DNA from 4 places in the Lysinibacillus sp. GW821-FHT14F06 genome. Region 1 is predicted to be linked to each of the others. Evidence: riboswitches for the same ligand, from Rfam matches in the RefSeq annotation. Region 1 holds a riboswitch; each other region holds the start of a gene.
The links. Region 1 has a riboswitch for cobalamin ahead of AC1RNS_RS04105 (DUF4430 domain-containing protein). Riboswitches for the same ligand answer to the same signal wherever they lie in the genome.

Region 1 (4,868 bases):
TCGGATATTAAAAGAGTACGAGCAGGTGCTTTTACTTTACTATCTAGTACTCGTGCTTGCTGTAGTAGCTGATATGTTGCTTCATCGGCTCTTTCGATTGTAGGTAGAGCAATAATAAAATCTATTGCCTCTCGAGCTTCTGGTGAAATAACATATACTTTAACTGCTTTAGTTCCACTATCTAATTGAGCGGTAATGACTGTCTCTCCGATTGTCTGAGCTATTACGTTCCCACTAGTGTCAACGGTTGCAATTCCTGAGTCACTTGAAGACCATGTGACTGTGGCACTATCACCTGTTGTTGAGTTAGTAGCAGTAAGTTGAAATGTTTCTCCCGCTAATAATAGTAAAGGTTCCTCCGTATTTAGCTGAATATCGCTAATGGCAAAGGGCGCAACTTCTACGTTAGGAGCTACCTCCGTCGTATCCCCTAAATGTGTAAGATCATCTAATTCAGCTTCATCATCAGATTGCAGTGCATTTTCCTGTTCTGTTGAATCCCCTTCTTCTTTTTCATTATCCAACCCTAGAGCATTATCCTGCTTTTCTGAATCATCAGGTTCAATACCATTTATGTCTGTAGGAGGATCGAGTAAATCCCCTTCAAAATGCTGTGCCTTAATTGCAGTGACTGGAGAAAATAGCGATACAATTAAAATAAAAATAACTGCTATATGTAGCTGTTTTTTCCATATAGTCATAGAAAAACTCACTTCCTTTATACATAATGAAATACTGACAAGCTGAATTAATTCATCTCGTCAGTATCAATTTATCTAGCTATTGTACTTTCACTTCAACTGGCTCACTTGCTGAGCTACCGAATAAAGCATTGGCAGAGGCTGTAATGGTAATAGTACCTGCTTGTGCCTGACCCGCAAATGTAATAACAGCTTGTTGGTTTGTATTCACAGTAATCGACTGAGCTGTTAATGCTGTTGTCCCTGTGTTAATTGTCCAGTTTGCTAAATTAGAGGCATCTGGTGTTATAAATAAATCACCAGTTAAATTTACCGTAACGGATGGATTGTTATCATTTACAGCAATTGCACTTGCCGTTTCTAATTTAGCCCATGTAGTGTAATAAATATGAACGACATCATCAGCCTCTAATTGATACTCAGCTAATCCATAGTTAGGACTAACACCATTTACAGTGTATACCCAGCCATCCCAACCATTTAAGCTGCCCGCAGCACGTCCATCAATTGATTGAAGATATGGACCATATTGAGTAGAAACCACTACATAAGGAATACCCTCAGCATCAAATACTTGCTCTACAAGCTCTAGCGCTGTTGTTCCTTCTTGAACATTCACAGTTGTTCCTGCTAAAATTTCATCACATGAACCAGTACCGCATAAACCAGTCGCTGATAACTGAACATCAAAATCTGCTGTTTGTGCTTCCTGACTTACGGGCTGTAATAATGCTGCACTTGCTGTTGGTGACACGAGCGAAAATGCTAAAAGCAGGACTAACGCGAATTGCCACCATTTTTTGAAATGAACCATTTGTAAAACCTCCTATTTTTATTATTTCGTGAATGTTCTTGCAATTAACTCGAAAATAAAAAGATGCTTCTCCAAAAAGGGGAAGCATCTAATCTAATGGAAAACAGAAAAAAGGCGCTAAAACGTAGTTTGCCTGTCCGTCTATTTGCCGTAAGTTCTCCTAGCTTCCGAAGAGAGTTAATACGATGGAATAAAGGCAGGTCTCCTGGCTCGTGTATCCTATTCAGAACCTTCCCATCTACTGGAGGCATTTTTCCTCGTTTGACAGTGGTATTTTCTGTAGTCATCTACACTTACAGTTGCGGAAACAGCTTCGGCTTTGTACCGAATTCCCTATTAAGCTCTTAAAAGAGCACCTTTAATCTGCAATTCTTATTCACTTACTGTTAAGTTTAGCATATATTTCTATTTTTCAAAATAGTTAAATAAAAAAGAAGTATATTTTTTAGATATAGTAAGCTTTAAAAGAGAAAGTAAGCATCTAGTGTCCATATTACTTTCTCACTAAAAGCAGCATTGAAAGCCATAGTGAAAGTAAGGTCTTCAACGCTGCGTGGTAAAACAAAAAATATAGAAATTGATAATCTAACTGTCACACAATAGCTAGATAATTTAAATGGAATTATAAAAAATAAAAGGAACAAGTCCATCTCCAAGGAGAATATATTAATCGATTGCATTTAAAGCCGTATATAGGTCATTAGGAGCTTCAAAATTTAGATTGATAAAACGGTTCAATTAAATTTTTAGAACCGTGTATACAGCAAATACAAGCCAAATATGTGATAAGCTTAGCATCATCTTATTAACATTGCCATTACTATAGCTGAAATACTACCAGGAAATCGAATTTATAGTTCGGAACTTCAGCTTATTAATACTTTTACAGAGCATTGGCATTGGAAATATTCGAACTAAGCTAGCCTCATTTACTATATTACACAAAATAAAAAAGCTGCAGGGTTAATTGCAGCTTTTTGTTTCATCTGTTTTCAGCAACGTAAACGGTGATTATGATACATGATAAACGGTGATTCTCTCGTTTTTCTGTGTCTATCACTTAATCTAACCATTAAAGCTTTATAATGATGGGCTTTTTCTTTGATATTCTTAGTGCTCTGTAGAAATAGCTTAATAGGCTGAAGCACCGTAGTCTTCAAGCTTCTTGCTGTTCGTTTATTTTTATAAGGTTTGCTACCGCACTTGAATGGTCGTCATTCCAGCTGCTTTAATCGTCTGGTGCTGTGGTGGCGCTTTTGGTTCAATAAATAACGTTGAGTAATATGCATCAGCAATCGTAATTAGATAAATCACAAAAAGTAATTGTTTTGTTCAATGATTCAAAAATGTATTTCTCCTTTTTTAATGCAATTAATTAAAAATGTATAGTAGTAATACGAACAGTCATAAAAAAGGTTTCACCTAAACTAAATTTTTTTTAAAATTTTTTCTCACATAAAAATAGCCATCTACCATAAATTGGCTATTCGTTACATCAATGGACAGGATTTATAGCTTGTTGAATTAGATTTGTTAAAGAAGCAATCCCCTTTTGCTCTAAATGGACGCCGTCTGGGGCGAAAAACTCAGGATGGTTGATCGCACTATCATACCAATCAATTAAAGTAATATTATCATATTCCTGCGCTTTCTGTTGTAATGCTTGATTTACTTTCCCCTCCCAGGAACGTGGTACACGCGTATTCACTAGATAAATATCAGCATTAGAAAAAGCCTTTAATAAGGTATCAATTTGAGCATTGGTAAAGTAGCCGTTTGTTCCGAGCTGAATGATGACTGCTTTATCTGGTTGATTAAAGCTAGCATAATTAGGAGCTAATTTAACGGCTTGTGAAAATTGGCGACCAATTTTTGCATCTATGGTAATGCTAGGATAGATGTTATGTAAGCTCTTAGCAATATCTATCATTACTGAATCGCCAATGGCCAATATTCCATTATACGATTCATGAACTTCTGTCTCATTTTCCTCCTGCTCAGGCTCTACTGCATATTGATCCGTATTTGAATCAACATTCTCTTCTTCATCAATTAATGACTCCTGCTGAGATGTTTCCTGCTCCTTTTCGGAATCATGATTGGTTGAAGGCTGCTGTGTTCCACCATCTATTTTAATATTCGTAGGCCGTGACTCAATAGATTCTATTTTCTCTTCACCTACAACCCCTGTCATTCCAGTAAAAAATACTAGAAGGAAAAGTGGAATGAGCGTGGTTGAAATTTTTCTAGCAAGCGTGAAGCTTCCCCATTTGTGTTTATTGAATATAAAATACTGTCTAAAATAACAGCGGAACCCATCCTTACGAATCGGCATTTCAATAAAACGATAGGATAGTTCTGCAATTGTAAAGATAAGCATCAGCTGTAAAGCAACTCGCCAATAAGCTGGATTGCCTATTTCGTGTACTGGAGTACCTAAAACAATAATTGGATAATGCCATAGATAAATCCCATATGATCTTGAACCAATCCAACGCAAAGGTTTCCAAGAAAGTATTTTTCCTAAAAAGCTAACTGGGTGACATATGCAGCCTATTAAGATGGCTGCATTTAAGCAAAATACAAACATCCCTCCTCGATATAGGAAAGATTGATATTCATCCACCAACAAAATACCGATAATGAAAATACTAAAAGCTACTAAGCTTACAATATTTAACTGATAGACATGATTAGTAGAGATTTTTTGTGTTGAAAGTCTTTTCATCGGCCAGATAAGAGCCAACCAGCAACCTATTAGTAATTCAAAAGAACGCGTATCTGTTCCATAATAGACACGACTGGGATCTGCTCCTGGTTGATATAGTATAGCCATTAGCACTGCAGAACCAAGTGCCCCCAGAAAAACAAAAATAGCGAGCTTATTTTGCTTTTTGGCAATCAGAAGTCCGAGCATTAAAAGAACTGGCCATAATAAATAAAATTGTTCCTCAATGGCTAACGACCATAAATTCTTTAATGGCGAAGGGGAACCAAAACTATCAAAATAGGAGAGTTTGTGAAAAATAAACCACCAATTACTTGAATAAAAAATAGAGGAAATCGCATCACCACGTAGTGTATGAAGTAGCTCCTTATGAAATAGAGTCGCCCATGCAAATGTTACAATAATCATGACATAGGCAGCTGGCAGTAAGCGTCTAAATCGTCCTAACCAGAATTTCTTCAATCCAACAGACAACTGACTTCCTTTTAAAGGTAAAATAGTTGAGGTAATTAAATACCCTGATAAAACAAAAAAGATATCGACTCCTAAAAATCCCCCACTGACCCATCTGAAATTGAAATGATAAGCTATAACAGCTAATACTGCTAATGCTCTAATCCCATCG
Region 2 (4,868 bases), on a different contig from region 1:
TCACTAGTCACCGCATGGAGCGGGCTCTACTTTTATTTTTGAAGACATATCCTGATACGTAAAGTGCAGAATCTTTTTAACACGTTTAAAATACTTAAACAGACGTTCATTTGGGTGGGCATTTGCTTTATACTCCTCAATGATATCCGTAATGAGTGGAATAAGTTGTTCAGGCTCTAGTCCCTCTACAACTGGCTGTGCAGCATGTGCTGTACGTCCTACTGGCTTTGCCCCAATAAAAACATCGAACCTGCTTTTACGATAAACAATACCAATATCATCAAATACTGCTCGATAGCACGCCATACCGCAGCCATTAAAGCCAATATTCAAAGTTTTCGGTAAAGACATACCACCAAGTTTCTCCTGAATCTCCTCTGCATATGGAATCGAATCAACCTTTTCTCCGTAACAGAAGTCACAAGCCTTTAATGATAATACATCTCCAATCGGTGTCAGTAAAAATCCAACCTCACGAAGCTTGGCTGTAATTTTTTCTGGCTCTGTCGTTGGGATTTTTAAATGGATTTGATGGTCAGGTGTGTATTCCATCGTTCCATCCTCTCCAACAACTTCTGCCAGCGTGATCATCTGTTGCGGAGTGAAAAATTTATTGGCTACTCCTGGGCTTACAGCTAATTCAAAGATAGATTCGATTTTTTGTTGCACAAGCTTTGGTGTTATCTTTACCTCATTTGTTCCTTTGACCATCGCTAACGCTGCTGTCGCCATCTCAAGTGAAGTTTTTTTTTGCTTTGGATTAGGTGTAATGGCTACACTGGGCTCAATACGATTAGCATTAGGATCTGCTGCAAAGTCATTGCGTGCCTCCCCTGTTTCTTGATTCATTGCCCATGGTTCATTTTCTTCCCTTAAACGTTGGTGTGGACGTAATGGCTGCTTTTCCTCACCGAGTGTATATTTACGCTGATAGCCGCGTGGTGTAATCATTTTATTATCATAGAAAAACGTTGATGAATTTCCGATAATAACCGTTGTCAGCATCCCAATATCATGCTCTAGCATTTCTGCTAAAGTTGTCATTGTAACTTCCTGACGGTCACGATACGCGCTTTTGACAAGCCCCACTGGAGTATCAGGTGAACGATATTCTAATAAAATGCGCTGGGCCTCCACAATTTGTCTAGTACGTCGACCACTTTTTGGGTTATACAACGCAATCACAAAATCCGCCATCGCTGCTGCCTCTACACGCTTCGCAATTAAATTCCAAGGTGTTAGGTGGTCACTTAAACTGATTGTACAAGCATCATGCATAATTGGAGCACCTAGTAAACTTGCACATGAGTTGATAGCTGAAATACCTGGAACAATTTCTACCTCTACACCAGTTGCTTCCGTCCAACCAAGCTCGATCAATACCTCATACACTAATCCTGCCATGCCATAAACACCAGAATCACCGCTGGAAATAACAGATACGATATTCCCTGCCTCCGCTTGGCGTACCGCTTCCTGTGCACGAGATACTTCCTCCGTCATACCTGTGCTAACAATGGATTTTGCATTAACTAAGTCTTGAATAAGCTCTACATATGTTTTATAGCCTATAATCATATCACTCTGTTGTAATGCCTCCACTGCCCGATGTGTAATATGATTAAAATCACCAGGCCCAAAGCCAACCACGAAAATCTTCCCTTTTTGCGCCATTTTGTTACCCCTCTTTCACCTTTTCGATGCCTTTAATGGCTGTTGTTTGTGCTGTCCGCTGTAACGTGCCCTCACGAAGCGTAAAGACATGTTCATCATGCAGTGACTCATGATGTAAATCCTGTACAAGTGCCCTTGCATGCTCTGTTGTTGGCACACGGTACCAATTTCCTTGTGGATACGCAATGACAACACACGCATCCTTACATCTGCCATTGCAGCGTGTCCGTGTTGTATGTATTGTTTTATCAAGTGCCTGTAACTGTATTTCATCACGAATAGCTTGCGTAATTTCCTCCGCTTCTTTTTTCATACAGCTACTGCCATTGCAAATAAAAAGATGTGTTTGCATCCCTTCTAAATTCCAAGTAGTCATCGTTGTTCTCCCCCTCAATACTTTTAGGAACAAAGAAAAACCTTTACTCTAATTCGAAGAGTAAAGGTTTTGTAGAAGCCAAATAAAGTCGAATAAACTACAGGTACTCGCCTTTGCTTCAACTTCTCCCTCCGAAAAGTTTGCATGCATGATTACATAAGCAGGTTTCCTGACTTAAGCTTCCATTTACTTTCGCGCCTTCCCAAGTTTGCACTAGGTGGCATTTGCGATTTCATCAGCTATTACAGTAGCGGGGGCTGTATCGGATTTTCACCAATTTCCCTATTATCTTGAAAATATTCAAGCACTTATGTATGTTTTTATATCAAATTTGTATGTTTAACACGAATTGAAAACTGTCTCTATCATATCTTATAATTTTAAAATTTCAATATTTCTCTCTAAAATTATGACATTTTCATTAAAATTTCATCAAAAAATTCGTAGAAAAAAGAAAAGTTTCTCTTTTATTTTATCAGAATTTTCTAGATTGCACCTCAATTTTAAAAATTTTTTCTAAAAAAGATAGCCTCAAGATGAAAAATCATGTTACACTGTGTCGTGAAATCTCACAACTTCATCTTTTTTCGGTGCGAAGTGCTTATCATTTCGCTTAAAAGGGAAGCCGGTTCAAGTCCGGCGCGGTCCCGCCACTGTACTAGGGAGTTTTATAGAGAATGTCACTGTCCAACGGATGGGAAGGCCTATAAAACGAGGAACTAAAGCCAGGAGACCTGCCGAAAAGTATGTGAACGTTTCAACCTACGAGGATAGGTGTGCGGCTTAGTAGAATCGAATTCTATTTGTCTTAGCTATGCACTTTTCCAATATGGAGAAGTGTTTTTTTATTTTCGCACGCTAATTCAAAAACTATAAGTGAGGAGGAGAAGTTTTGAAATTCTCAGGCTGGAAGCTTAGTTATTTCTTATTGGCATTTTTATTTGTGCCAAATCGTGCATTTGCCATGCATATAATGGAGGGCTTTTTGCCAATCGAGTGGGCCATTTTTTGGTGGGTTGTATCCATTCCATTTATTATTTTAGGATTACGTTCAATTCGCAAAACGATTGATGCAAACCCTGAAACAAAAATGATTTTAGGACTATCAGGTGCCTTTGCCTTTGTGTTATCAGCATTAAAGATTCCGTCTGTAACAGGAAGCTGCTCGCATCCAACAGGTGTTGGGCTCGGCACAGTTCTTTTTGGACCATTAGCAATGAGTGTAATCGGAACGATTGTATTATTATTCCAAGCTTTACTTTTAGCACATGGAGGGCTTACAACTTTAGGAGCTAACGCCTTTTCTATGGCAGTCGTTGGTCCAATTATTGCTTATTATGTATTTAAAGGCTCTCAAAAAATGGGTCTATCATTTTCTTTAGCTGTATTTTTAGCTGCTATGCTTGGTGATTTAGGTACATATATTGTCACTTCTGTACAGCTAGCTCTTGCTTTCCCTTCTGAGGTTGGTGACTTTATGGCTTCATTCTCAAAATTTGCGGGTATTTTTGCTTTAACACAAATTCCTCTTGCTGTTAGTGAAGGAATTTTAACAGTAGTCGTGATGAATTTCTTAAAAAAATACAATGTAAGCGAATTAAAAGCATTACGTGTTTTCTCAACAAAGGAGGCACATTAGGATGAAAAAAAACTTATTACTGCTTGCAATCGTTGTGTTATTAGCCATTATCCCACTTTTCATACAAAAAGGTGCTGAATTCGGAGGAGCAGATGGTGAAGCGGAGGCAGCAATCGGTGAAATAAATGCTGACTACGAACCATGGTTTGAAAGCTTATGGGAACCACCAAGTGGAGAAATTGAAAGCTTATTATTCGCACTACAAGCTGCTATTGGTGCCGGTTTCATCGGCTATTTCATCGGCTATATGCGCGGTAAACATAAAGAAGGTTAAGTATGTTACTCATTGATAAGTATGCATATATGAATAAGCTAGCGTCTGTTCATCCGCTAGAAAAAATGATGTTTTCCTTTGGACTATTATTATTGTCGCTTATCATGAGAGATGAACGAATTTCACTCATTACATTTATTGTAATGAGTGCTTTTATCATTATAGGCGCTAAAATCCCTGTTAAATATTATTTTAAACTATTATTGTTACCCGGATTTTTTTTACTATCTAGCTTACTATCTATTTTAATTTCAATAGCACCAGCGACTAGCAAACTACCTGCACATATCTGGTCATTTTCTTTTAAACATTGGACAATTTTTGTGGGCAATGTAAGCTTATTTACAGCACAGCAACTTTTTTTCATCGTTCTTGGAAGTGTCAGTTGTTTATATTTTTTAATCCTAACAACATCCGTACAATCTATTTGTCATGTGTTACGACAATGTAGAATTCCTGCGTTGTTTGTTGAGCTAGTGGAATTAACATATCGATTTATTTTTATTTTTTTAGACAGTATGCAAAAAATTCACCTTGCTCAGCAGGCTCGACTTGGTTATCGCTCACCTGCCCAGTGGCTACGCTCTGTATCTATGCTTATCGCCGCTTTATTTGCTGAAATGTTCCAACGAAGCCGCGAGCTTAATAATGCCATGCAAGCACGTGGTGGCGAAGCGGTATATTGGCAGGAGAAAGCAACCTATAGCATGAAAAACTGGCTCGGTATTGCCGCTATCTTACTATTCCTCATCGTGTATGGAGGTTTTTTCTAATGACAACAGACTTATACTTTGAACTAAATCAGCTTTCTTACGACTATGTAGATGGAACACACGCACTAACAGATATTACACTCCAAATTCCGAAAGGCAAAAAAATCGCCCTACTAGGTCATAATGGAGCGG
Region 3 (4,868 bases), on a different contig from region 1:
CAGAGAAACAGACGGTATGTTATGAGTTGTTAAAAAAAATTATTGAACAGAAAGTTATTCTAAATAATAACAGTGATTTATTTAGTGAAGCAAAGCTGAAAACAATGAAAAATGAACAATTTCATACAACTACAGAATCATATATGACAGATTATCTTACTATTTTGAAAGAAAAACCTCAAGATGCTTATTCGTTTATCATAAAGTTGGAGGATCAATAAATTGATAAGAAGATTAGGAGGCAAATAACATAATACATGAAGGTATTACTGGAGGTATTTAAATATACAGGTCCATATAACAGGAAATTAGTATTTATAAATACTATAATGTGCGTTTCGATGGGTTTAAACATAATACATCCTTTAATATTTGGTAGGTTTATAGATTATGTAACAAATAAGGAAGTAAGTAACGCATTAAAAATCATCCTATTTATTGCAATATTATTTTTAATTAATTTAGGCATTAAATTTATTCAGAAATATTATTTAGCGAAATTAATTGCTAACATTCAAATAGATGTTAAATTGAAAATGGTTAAACGAATTATGGCTAAGGATATGGATGATTATCAATTAATTCCTAAAGGCGAAATGATGAATAAAATTGAAAACGATACAAAAGCTTTTTCAAATGTTCTTTCAGAGTTACTAAATATTTTCATCGATTGTATTAGTATTCTAGTTGTGTTTATAATTTTACTAAATATCAATTTATTGTTAGTTTCGATTCTATTTATCACATGTCCATTAACATTATTTATCTTTAAATTTTATGGCAAAAAAATACGGGAAAAGGACATTAGTGTAAAGCAAAGTTTAGATCATTATCTAACATACTTAGGAGAGTTACTGTCATCTTTTAAATTGTTTAAACTATTAAATAATGAAGCTGAGGGAGTAAATAGATATTCTCAAAAAAATGATTTAGTCTATAAACTATCGCTTGAAAAAATGTTGTTAAATATTAAATCCGGGACAATAATAGAATTCATAAATTATATAAGCTATTTGTTGATTCTTATTTTAGGCGTCTATCTTATTTATAAAGAAGATTTGACTATAGGTATTTTAATTGCCTTTACTTCTTATTCAAATAATTTTAACCAGTCATTTTTAAGATTTGGACAACTAAATACCTTTTTTCAAGAAGCCATAGTATCCATAAATAGAGTTAAAAATCTACTAGATGTGCCTGCTGAAACAAAATGTGATGTAAACAATATGTCTAGTCATATGACGATACCTTCATTTGAGGAAGGTAGGATGGTGTTACGTAACGTATGTTATGAATATTCTAATGAATTTTCACCAATTTTTAAAAATATTAATATTGCAATACCTTTAAAAAAAATCGTTCTTTTTAAAGGTGTGAGCGGATCAGGAAAGACAACTTTGTTAAACATACTTTCAGGGTTATATGTAGGTTACACAGGGGAAATATTAATAAATCAATATAATGTGAAAAATATTCCTCACCATATCTATAAGAAAAAAATATGTCTAGTCTCTCAAAATCATTTTTTACTAACTGGAACTATCAAAGAGAATTTACTTTTAGCAAATCCAGATGCTACTAATGAAGATTTAATAAAAGTATGCAAGCTAGTAAATATATATGATTTTATAACGTCTTTGGAGAATAATTTTGATACATTAATTGGACATAATGGACTTGATCTTTCTACTGGACAACAGCAGAGGCTTTCTATAGCGAGATCACTTTTAAGGGATGCCGAAATATATTTGTTTGATGAAATTACAGCTTCATTAGATAAAGAAAATCAGAGCATTATAGAATCTCTACTCATATATTTAAACAAAGTAAAGGGAAAAACCATTGTATTGGTGACACACGATTCAATGATAAAAAATGCAGCTGATTTAACATTTGAAGTTAAGAATGGTCAGATTCACCAAATTCAATCTGGTCTTTTTCCAACTTTCTAGATTATTTATCTTTATTCAGCAAATGTTTTTGTATCGAAAGCATAGCGGCAGATGTTTTATGCGCGTAAGCGTAGCGACAGCGGCAGATACAGAAGACTTCCACCTCTACAGGCGCAAATACGCCAAGGCGAAATTGATACAAAAGTGTAATAAAGATAATGCTGTCATATTGACACCCAAAAAACTTTACAGTAAATTAAAAGAAATTGCATAATAGCATTGGGTGCCCATTATGGGAGAATAGGGAATAAAGTGTAAGTCTTTAGCGGTCCCACCACTGTAAAAGGGAGTTTCATAGAGTATGCCACTAGCATGGTGCTGGGAAGGTTCTATGAAATGTTGAAATTGAGCCAGGAGACCTGCCTAATTGCTTCGATTATATAGACGATGGAAAAGTCTGTAGTTTATTTGTGATGAATAAACTACAGGCTTTTTATTTTTTCTCTAAAGCTCAATGTAAAATAGAAAGGGGAATGATTCATGCAATTATTACAACAAACCATTGAAAGTATTCAACATGTAGACAGTCATATGATGAAGAAAGCGAGAGAGCGTATAGATGCTCTTAGTAAGCCACCTGGAAGTTTGGGAAAACTAGAATCTCTTGCAGTACAATTAGCTGGTATTACAGGAGAAATGTTTCCAAAGATAGATAACAAAGCAATTATTGTCTGTGCTGCAGATCACGGTGTTTGTGAGGAGGATGTAACTTCTAATCCACAAAAGGTAACCTTTTTACAAACAATGAATTTTCCAAAAGGGCTTACGGGTGTTTGTGCTATCGCCAACATAACCAATGCAAAAATCGTAACAGTTGACGTTGGTGTAAAAGAAGATTTACCACTTGATGCTGGGGTCATTTTAAAGAAAATTAAATATGGAACAGACAATATGGCAAAGGGTCCAGCTATGTCAAGAGAAGAAGCTATTCAATCCATCGAAGTAGGTATTGCAGTTGCAACGAGTGAAATAAGTAACGGAGTCGATATTCTTGGTACTGGAGAAATGGGTATTGGGAATACTACACCAAGTGCGGCTATCCTATCCGTGCTTCAAGCCTGTCATCCAAATGTAGTAACGGGAATGGGCGCAGGTGTTGGCGCAGGAGGAATTGCGCATAAGGTGGAGGTTATTCAAAATGCCATTGCATTAAACAAACCAAATCGCCACGATCCTATTGATATTCTTGCAAAAGTTGGTGGCTTAGAAATAGGTGCTATGGCTGGAATTGTACTTGCAGCTGCAGCAAATCGCAAGCCTGTTGTTATAGATGGCTTTATTTCTACGATTGCTGCCCTCATTGCCTTTGAGCTTGAGCCAAAAGTAAAGGACTACATTATTCCTTCACATGCCTCAGAAGAACCAGGTGCTAAAATAGCAGCCAAGTTGTTAGGGATAGAACCAATGCTGCATATGAATATGCGTTTAGGAGAGGGCTCTGGTGCAGCTTTAGCCTTTCCAATTTTAGATGCAGCATGCTCCATGATGAAAAACATGGCTACACTTGAGGAATCTGTAGTGCTAGTAGAATCGAATGAATAGGTGAAAAAATATACGCTTAAGGCATTTCTTTGTAGTACCAAAAAGTATAACAAGTCCATATATTGGAACTATTTGGGCTTGTTACTATTCATAAAATGGTTATGCTCGATTCAGCTTTCGTAAAGGCAAACGCCATTTCTTCATATAGGAAAGAATTCTTAGCACTGTAATCATACCAAATAATCCATATAAAAAGAGGTCGCCTGTTAATACTTCTAGACCAATCACGAGTCCTGCTAGAGCTGCCCAAACACCATAAATTTCATCACGTAATACAAGGGGCTTGCGTCTTGCTAATAGATCTCGAACAATCCCACCTCCTGAACCAGTTAAGACAGCAGCTACAATAACTGCACTAATTGGCATGTCGAGCTTTACAGCATAGAGTGCGCCCTGAATAGCGAATGCAGATAAGCCAATTGCATCTGTGAAGTTTCCCCATCGATGCCAATGCTGAATTAGATGATGTGGAAAAATAAAAAATATAGTAATCGCCGCAAGCGCAATTTGGAACATCATATCCTGTCCCCATAACGTTGTAACAGGTAAGCCAATAAGCAAGTTACGAATTGCTCCACCCCCAAAGGCAGTGACAATACCGAGTATATAAACACCGAATAAATCGTATTCTTCCTCCATCGCGATAATTGCCCCAGAAATAGCAAAGGCAATTGTTCCAATAATACTAAAAACCTCCCAAGCCATCCCTTTTCACCCCTTCTGAAAAATAATGTACTTTCTCATTAAAGTTAAAGAATTCTATTAAATGTAACAGAATCTATGAATTTTGTAGTCGAAATATCGAAAATAATGAAAGAAGTCCGCACATTAGCTTAGCGCATATTACGAGTAGAAACAATAGGCAAGTTTTGCAGACACATCTACAAATTGTTAAGATGAGATAGGAGTAAAGTGAAAACTTCAATTTGTGGGTATGGTGCCCACAATTGAACAAATGTGAATGGAGAAGAATGAATGACTTTTACAACGAATTTAACAACAGAAACGTTAGCATTAGCTACCGAAATAGAGGAGAAGGTTTACCCGTTTCATAGGAAGGTAGACGATATGGCGTTCTTTAATCAACAAAAGGTGCTTGCAGCTTTTAGGAAGCATCAAGTTAGTGACTATCATTTACATCCTTCTAATGGATATGGTTATGATGATGAGGGGCGTGACAATTTAGAGCGTGTTTATGCAGAGGTTTTTGGAGCGGAGGCTGCCATCGTACGTCCACAGATTATTTCGGGGACACATGCCATTACGCTTAGTCTATTCGGAGTGCTGCGACCAGGTGATGAATTGCTGTATATTTCAGGTCAGCCATACGATACATTACAATCCATAGTAGATGGCGGTGACAAGGATACTGGT
Region 4 (4,868 bases), on a different contig from region 1:
GAATTTTCATTTGGAGACGTAACCGAAAAAGTGACGGAGATACGATTGTATAACGGACATCGTTTTGAAGCCGTACAAGAAGTTACAGCTGGTGAAATTTTTGCTGTAAAAGGGCTTAGTTTAGCAAATATTGGTGCAATCCTTGGAAGCTCCAGTAACCCACAGCCCTATGAGTTAGTGCCAACCCTGCAGGCCAAAGTACAATACGAGGGTGAACAGCATATAAAGGAAGTCTTAAAAATCTTTCGTATACTTGAAGCGGAAGAGCCGTCATTACGTGTGATTTGGCATGAAAAATTTCAAGAGATTCAAGTACATATTATGGGTGTTATCCAGCTTGAGGTACTTATCGATGTGCTAAACAAGCGTTTTTCATTAGCCATTTCATTCGGGGAACCACAGATATTATATATGGAAACAATTTCATCAACTGTTACAGGATATGGTCATTTCGAGCCTTTAAAGCACTATGCGGAAGTACATTTATTAATGGAGCCAAGTGCACGCGGTACTGGTATTACATTTGTCAATGCATGTCATACGGACGATTTATCCGTTGGGCATCAACGACTGATTGAAAAGCATTTATTCGAGCGAGAACATCATGGATTACTAACAGGCTTTCCCGTGACTGATATTTGCTTTACGCTTGTAACGGGCCGTGCTCATATTAAGCATACCGAGGGCGGCGATTTTCGCGAGGCCACATTCCGGGCATTGAGGCAAGGGCTTGAGCAAGCGGAGAATGTCCTTTTAGAGCCGTATTACCGCTTTAAGTTAAAAGCATCTACCGATTTTATCGGCCGCATGATGACTGATATTCAGCAAGCATTCGGTACATTTGACCCGCCAATTATTTCCGAAGATGATGTCGTGATTACGGGCCGTGCCCCTGTCGCGACATTTATGAGCTATAGTACAACCTTTGCGGCCTACACTAATGGTAAGGGTGTCCTTTCTCTGCAATTTGATGGCTATGATGTGTGTCATAATACGGAAGAAATTATTATGCAAGTCGGCTATGATAAGAATGCCGATCCTGAATATACATCTGCCAGTATTTTTTGTGCAAAGGGGAAAGGCTATTCCGTTCCATGGCATGAGGCACAAGCAGCAATGCATTGTATAAAATAATTCAGAAAATAGAAACAGGGCATGGGAAATTACTTCCATGTCCTGTTTCTGTACTAAGATTGTATTAATTGGTTTTGCTATTGAGAAGATATTGACTAATTTGGGTTGTATTCTCTTGGACCTGAGCAGTTCTTGGGTTGACCAGAGCGATTTGCTCTTGAACCTAAGCTGTTCTAGGGCTGATTGGAGCGGTTCTCCCTTGTACCCGAGCTATTTTTGAGCTGACCGGAGCGATATTCACTTGTACCAGAGCCGTTTCCTTTTGAATCTGAACAGTTGCTTTTTCCTATAATGCTCGTACATTTTGCCTTGTGTCTTTGAAAAGACGATAAGAAGGTTCTACAACAGCATAGCTATGTGAATTAGAAAAGTCTGTTAACACTTTGCCTGGTCTACTTTTCAAAAGTTGCAAATTATCAATTAATTGCAGCAATAGCTCATGACCATTGCCGCGTGGATGCCAGTTTAAATGATAATCATTTAGTTCCTTTACGGCTAGTAAAAAATGCTTATATTCGCGTTCTACAAAACTAATAAGTTTGCTATCCTGTGTGATTCGTGATAAATCTTCCAAATAAGTTTCATAAAAACGCATCACAATCGAGCACAATAAATCATTGACACGAGCAGCACTTAATACAGGCTTAGGCTCTACAAAAAGTCGTTCTAGATTTGGTTTGGCACGGGTTGAATCGATGCGTGTAATTAAATGATAAAGTTCGCCATCAACCTCATACACAATTGGATTTGTTGGCATATACATCATAAAGCTATTTGTTTTTGTTTTCAGGTTCTCTGTTATCTCTGCCCTTGCGAAAAGATGTCCATTAAATTCCTCATTTTGAATCCAAATAATGTCCTTGTTATATAAAATTTGATCAAATAGTCGCTGATTACTAATAAGGCTGGTTGCAAGTATTTGATCAACAAGTGATTCCACAGCCATTCTTGTTTTTGCTTGCTTGGCAACTTCAGTGCGTGGCTGCTTACAAATTTTCATATCCTCAAAGTGCGTTTCCTGTGCTGACCATACATGAATATTCGTCATAAGTGCATCCTCTTTTCGTACATATTTTCAAAACGGAAGTCATCAGTAAAAAAAGGATTTCCTTCATTTAGAGGAAACCCTTCGATTTATTGTTTTCGTTCATCACAAAAAGTCAAACAATACCCAAACCTAAATGTATGGGAATTTATCCACATACCTTTATTTAATTTGGGCGTCTGACGTACTGTGACAAACAGAGCATTCTGTTTTGTCAACATGCCACCTCCTATTCCTCGTAGGGTTATGGTGTGTACTCATAATAGGCAGGTATCCTGACTCATGATCATCGCTACTTTTCCCCTTCCCGTCGTTAAACAGTGGTATACGAAAAGTCGCTCACATTTACAGTTGCGGGACAGTGTCGGATTTGCACCGACTTCCCTTTTCAGTAAATTGCACGCAATTTACACCTATTATTACACGCTATTCAGTTGTTAAGGAATCGTGTTTACTTCACATTCCTTATAGCTTACTAGTATTAATTGTAAAGTAGTATTTTTCTAAAGTCAATTACCACAATATATAGTATATTCCTAAAAAAAATACTTTCTTCATTAAATAATTGGAAAAATGATTGTTACGATTATTGTTTGAAATTGTATGACATATATTTTCAACAAGCCATTTTATCCTATTAACTGCTTTTCAGTTGGTTCCGTATCATGATTTTGAAGCCCCTCAAAAATATTTGCATGTTTTACAAAAGAACTTTCATTTCATCCCTCCATTTTGCATTTGCATGGATATAATAATAAGCTCAAAATAGAGATACATTAAATACCTTTTAGCTTTTCATAATATTGAATATCTATAACTTACAAGCCATCAATAATCAAACACCCCACCATTTTCAGGTCTTGTCGAATGGGTAGCACATCATTCTTTATTGAGCTCATACAAAATACATGTACCTGAATATCTTTGATGATTCTTTAATTCAAATAGCTATAGGTATTGATATAAACTTCCTTGCTATTCTTCAATTCATACATGTACCCAGCAAGCCTTTGACCCTTCTCATGGTAATCTGTCCATTTCGCACCCCTTCTTCTTTTGCATAACAAAAAAGCCTCGCTTAAGCGCGGGCTTTTTATAATCTTGAAAGTGTCACAGGCAATGGGCCATTTATTTCAACATTGTACAAATGTTGTAAACTCCATAAGTTATATTTATAGTAGAATCTTCTATTACATAATTAAGCCTTAAATCGCTGTGTAAGCTGCTGTAAATTTTCTGCTTGTACACATAAATCTTGTGATACTGTATTGACCGCTTGCATGGAGGCGCTTTGCTCATCTACTGATTGTAGAACAACTTCTGTATATTGTGATAACCTATCCATACCAGAAGCAATTGTCATAACAGATTTTGTCACCTCAACAGCACTACCTGAAAGCTCCTCAGCCGTAGCAGAAATATCCTCCAGCTGACTCGTCATTTTACTTACATGTTGAGATATCGTACCAAATGACTTTGTTGCTTCATCAATAACATAGACACCCTGCTGAACATTTTTTAAATCCTCTTCAACCGATGACGCTACCTGTGCTGTATCATTTTCAATTCCAACTACTAGCTCAACAATCTGATGTGCTGAATGTTTGGATTGCTCTGCTAATTTACGAACTTCCTCTGCTACGACCGCAAAGCCTTGACCATGTTCCCCAGCCCGTGCTGCTTCAATTGCTGCATTTAATGCTAGTAAATTCGTTTGATCTGTAATGGTTGTTATCATATCAATCATTGTTTTGATATCCATCATTTTATTTGTTAACTGCTGCATTAACTGACTTGTTTTTTCAGTTGAGTTCGAGATAAATTGCATTTGATTTTTAGCCACATGTAAAATTTCTGCACCGTTACCTGCAACATCATTTGCTTCCTTTGCATGGTCAAAAACATCTTGCGTTGCTACAGTAATCCGTTCAATGCCATCTGCTGTTTCTTGCATAGCCACTGCACTTTCATTGGCTGATTGAGCTGCATGCTTAAGTCCATCTGATGTTTTTTCCATTTGAGAATCAACTTCATCAACAGCCATCGTAATTCCATTTGTACTGGCAGATAGCTCCTCTATACTCGTAGATAAGTCTGAAGAGCTATGGGCAATTTTTTGAGTGATAATTTGTAATTGTTCTTTCATCTCTATGAATGCTTTTGTTAACGCTGAAATTTCATCATTGGAATTCACTTCAATAGGAGCAGTATGCAAATTTCCCTCAGCAATTGCCTGAGCAGATGCTGCTAATTGGTTGATGGGCTTAATAATTTTATACTGTACATAGACAATATAGGAAAGTGTCATTGCAATTCCTAGTATTGTTAATATTGTGGATAACCAATCCAATGATGTAAGATTTGCTAGGTCTATGACTAATATAATAATCATAAGAACATTTAAAGCAGAAAAACCAATTATACTTCTTTTTCCTAAACTCATACTAAATTCCCCCAACTATAATAATATTCCAATGTAGTTATTATAGTTGAATTTTCCTTCGATTCACAGAAAAAAGCCCCACTATTGTAAGAAACAAGTCATATAAAAAAGCACTTTACGCTAGGCAAAGTGCTCTCTATAGTCTATTATTTCAATTTCATAATACTTGACCCTGCAATACCAGGATGTGTCATTTCATATGGATCTAAAATTAAATCCAATTGTTCAGTTGTTAGTACGCCTTCT

Region 2: linked by a shared signal. The riboswitch ahead of AC1RNS_RS02615 ((2Fe-2S) ferredoxin domain-containing protein) and the one ahead of AC1RNS_RS04105 (DUF4430 domain-containing protein) in region 1 are both predicted to bind cobalamin.
Region 3: linked by a shared signal. The riboswitch ahead of cobT (nicotinate-nucleotide--dimethylbenzimidazole phosphoribosyltransferase) and the one ahead of AC1RNS_RS04105 (DUF4430 domain-containing protein) in region 1 are both predicted to bind cobalamin.
Region 4: linked by a shared signal. The riboswitch ahead of AC1RNS_RS04970 (hypothetical protein) and the one ahead of AC1RNS_RS04105 (DUF4430 domain-containing protein) in region 1 are both predicted to bind cobalamin.

The regions. Positions count from the first base shown of each region.
Region 1 is NZ_JBXAPF010000003.1:74,133-79,000, forward strand. It holds gene AC1RNS_RS04100 (S-layer homology domain-containing protein) at 1-701, opposite strand, end outside; gene AC1RNS_RS04105 (DUF4430 domain-containing protein) at 781-1,515, opposite strand; cobalamin riboswitch at 1,694-1,890, opposite strand; gene AC1RNS_RS04110 (acyltransferase family protein) at 3,011-4,868, opposite strand, start outside.
Region 2 is NZ_JBXAPF010000002.1:78,570-83,437, forward strand. It holds gene cobJ (precorrin-3B C(17)-methyltransferase) at 4-1,674, opposite strand; gene AC1RNS_RS02615 ((2Fe-2S) ferredoxin domain-containing protein) at 1,679-2,050, opposite strand; cobalamin riboswitch at 2,193-2,377, opposite strand; cobalamin riboswitch at 2,622-2,806, shown strand; gene AC1RNS_RS02620 (energy-coupling factor ABC transporter permease) at 2,943-3,689, shown strand; gene AC1RNS_RS02625 (energy-coupling factor ABC transporter substrate-binding protein) at 3,691-3,963, shown strand; gene cbiQ (cobalt ECF transporter T component CbiQ) at 3,966-4,736, shown strand; gene AC1RNS_RS02635 (energy-coupling factor ABC transporter ATP-binding protein) at 4,736-4,868, shown strand, end outside.
Region 3 is NZ_JBXAPF010000001.1:93,225-98,092, forward strand. It holds gene AC1RNS_RS00395 (hypothetical protein) at 1-221, shown strand, start outside; gene AC1RNS_RS00400 (ABC transporter ATP-binding protein) at 342-1,952, shown strand; cobalamin riboswitch at 2,157-2,333, shown strand; gene cobT (nicotinate-nucleotide--dimethylbenzimidazole phosphoribosyltransferase) at 2,433-3,494, shown strand; gene AC1RNS_RS00410 (trimeric intracellular cation channel family protein) at 3,594-4,199, opposite strand; gene AC1RNS_RS00415 (methionine gamma-lyase family protein) at 4,470-4,868, shown strand, end outside.
Region 4 is NZ_JBXAPF010000004.1:9,961-14,828, reverse strand. It holds gene AC1RNS_RS04975 (GTP-binding protein) at 1-1,134, shown strand, start outside; gene AC1RNS_RS04970 (hypothetical protein) at 1,421-2,182, opposite strand; cobalamin riboswitch at 2,428-2,611, opposite strand; gene AC1RNS_RS04965 (methyl-accepting chemotaxis protein) at 3,378-4,622, opposite strand; gene aspA (aspartate ammonia-lyase) at 4,769-4,868, opposite strand, start outside.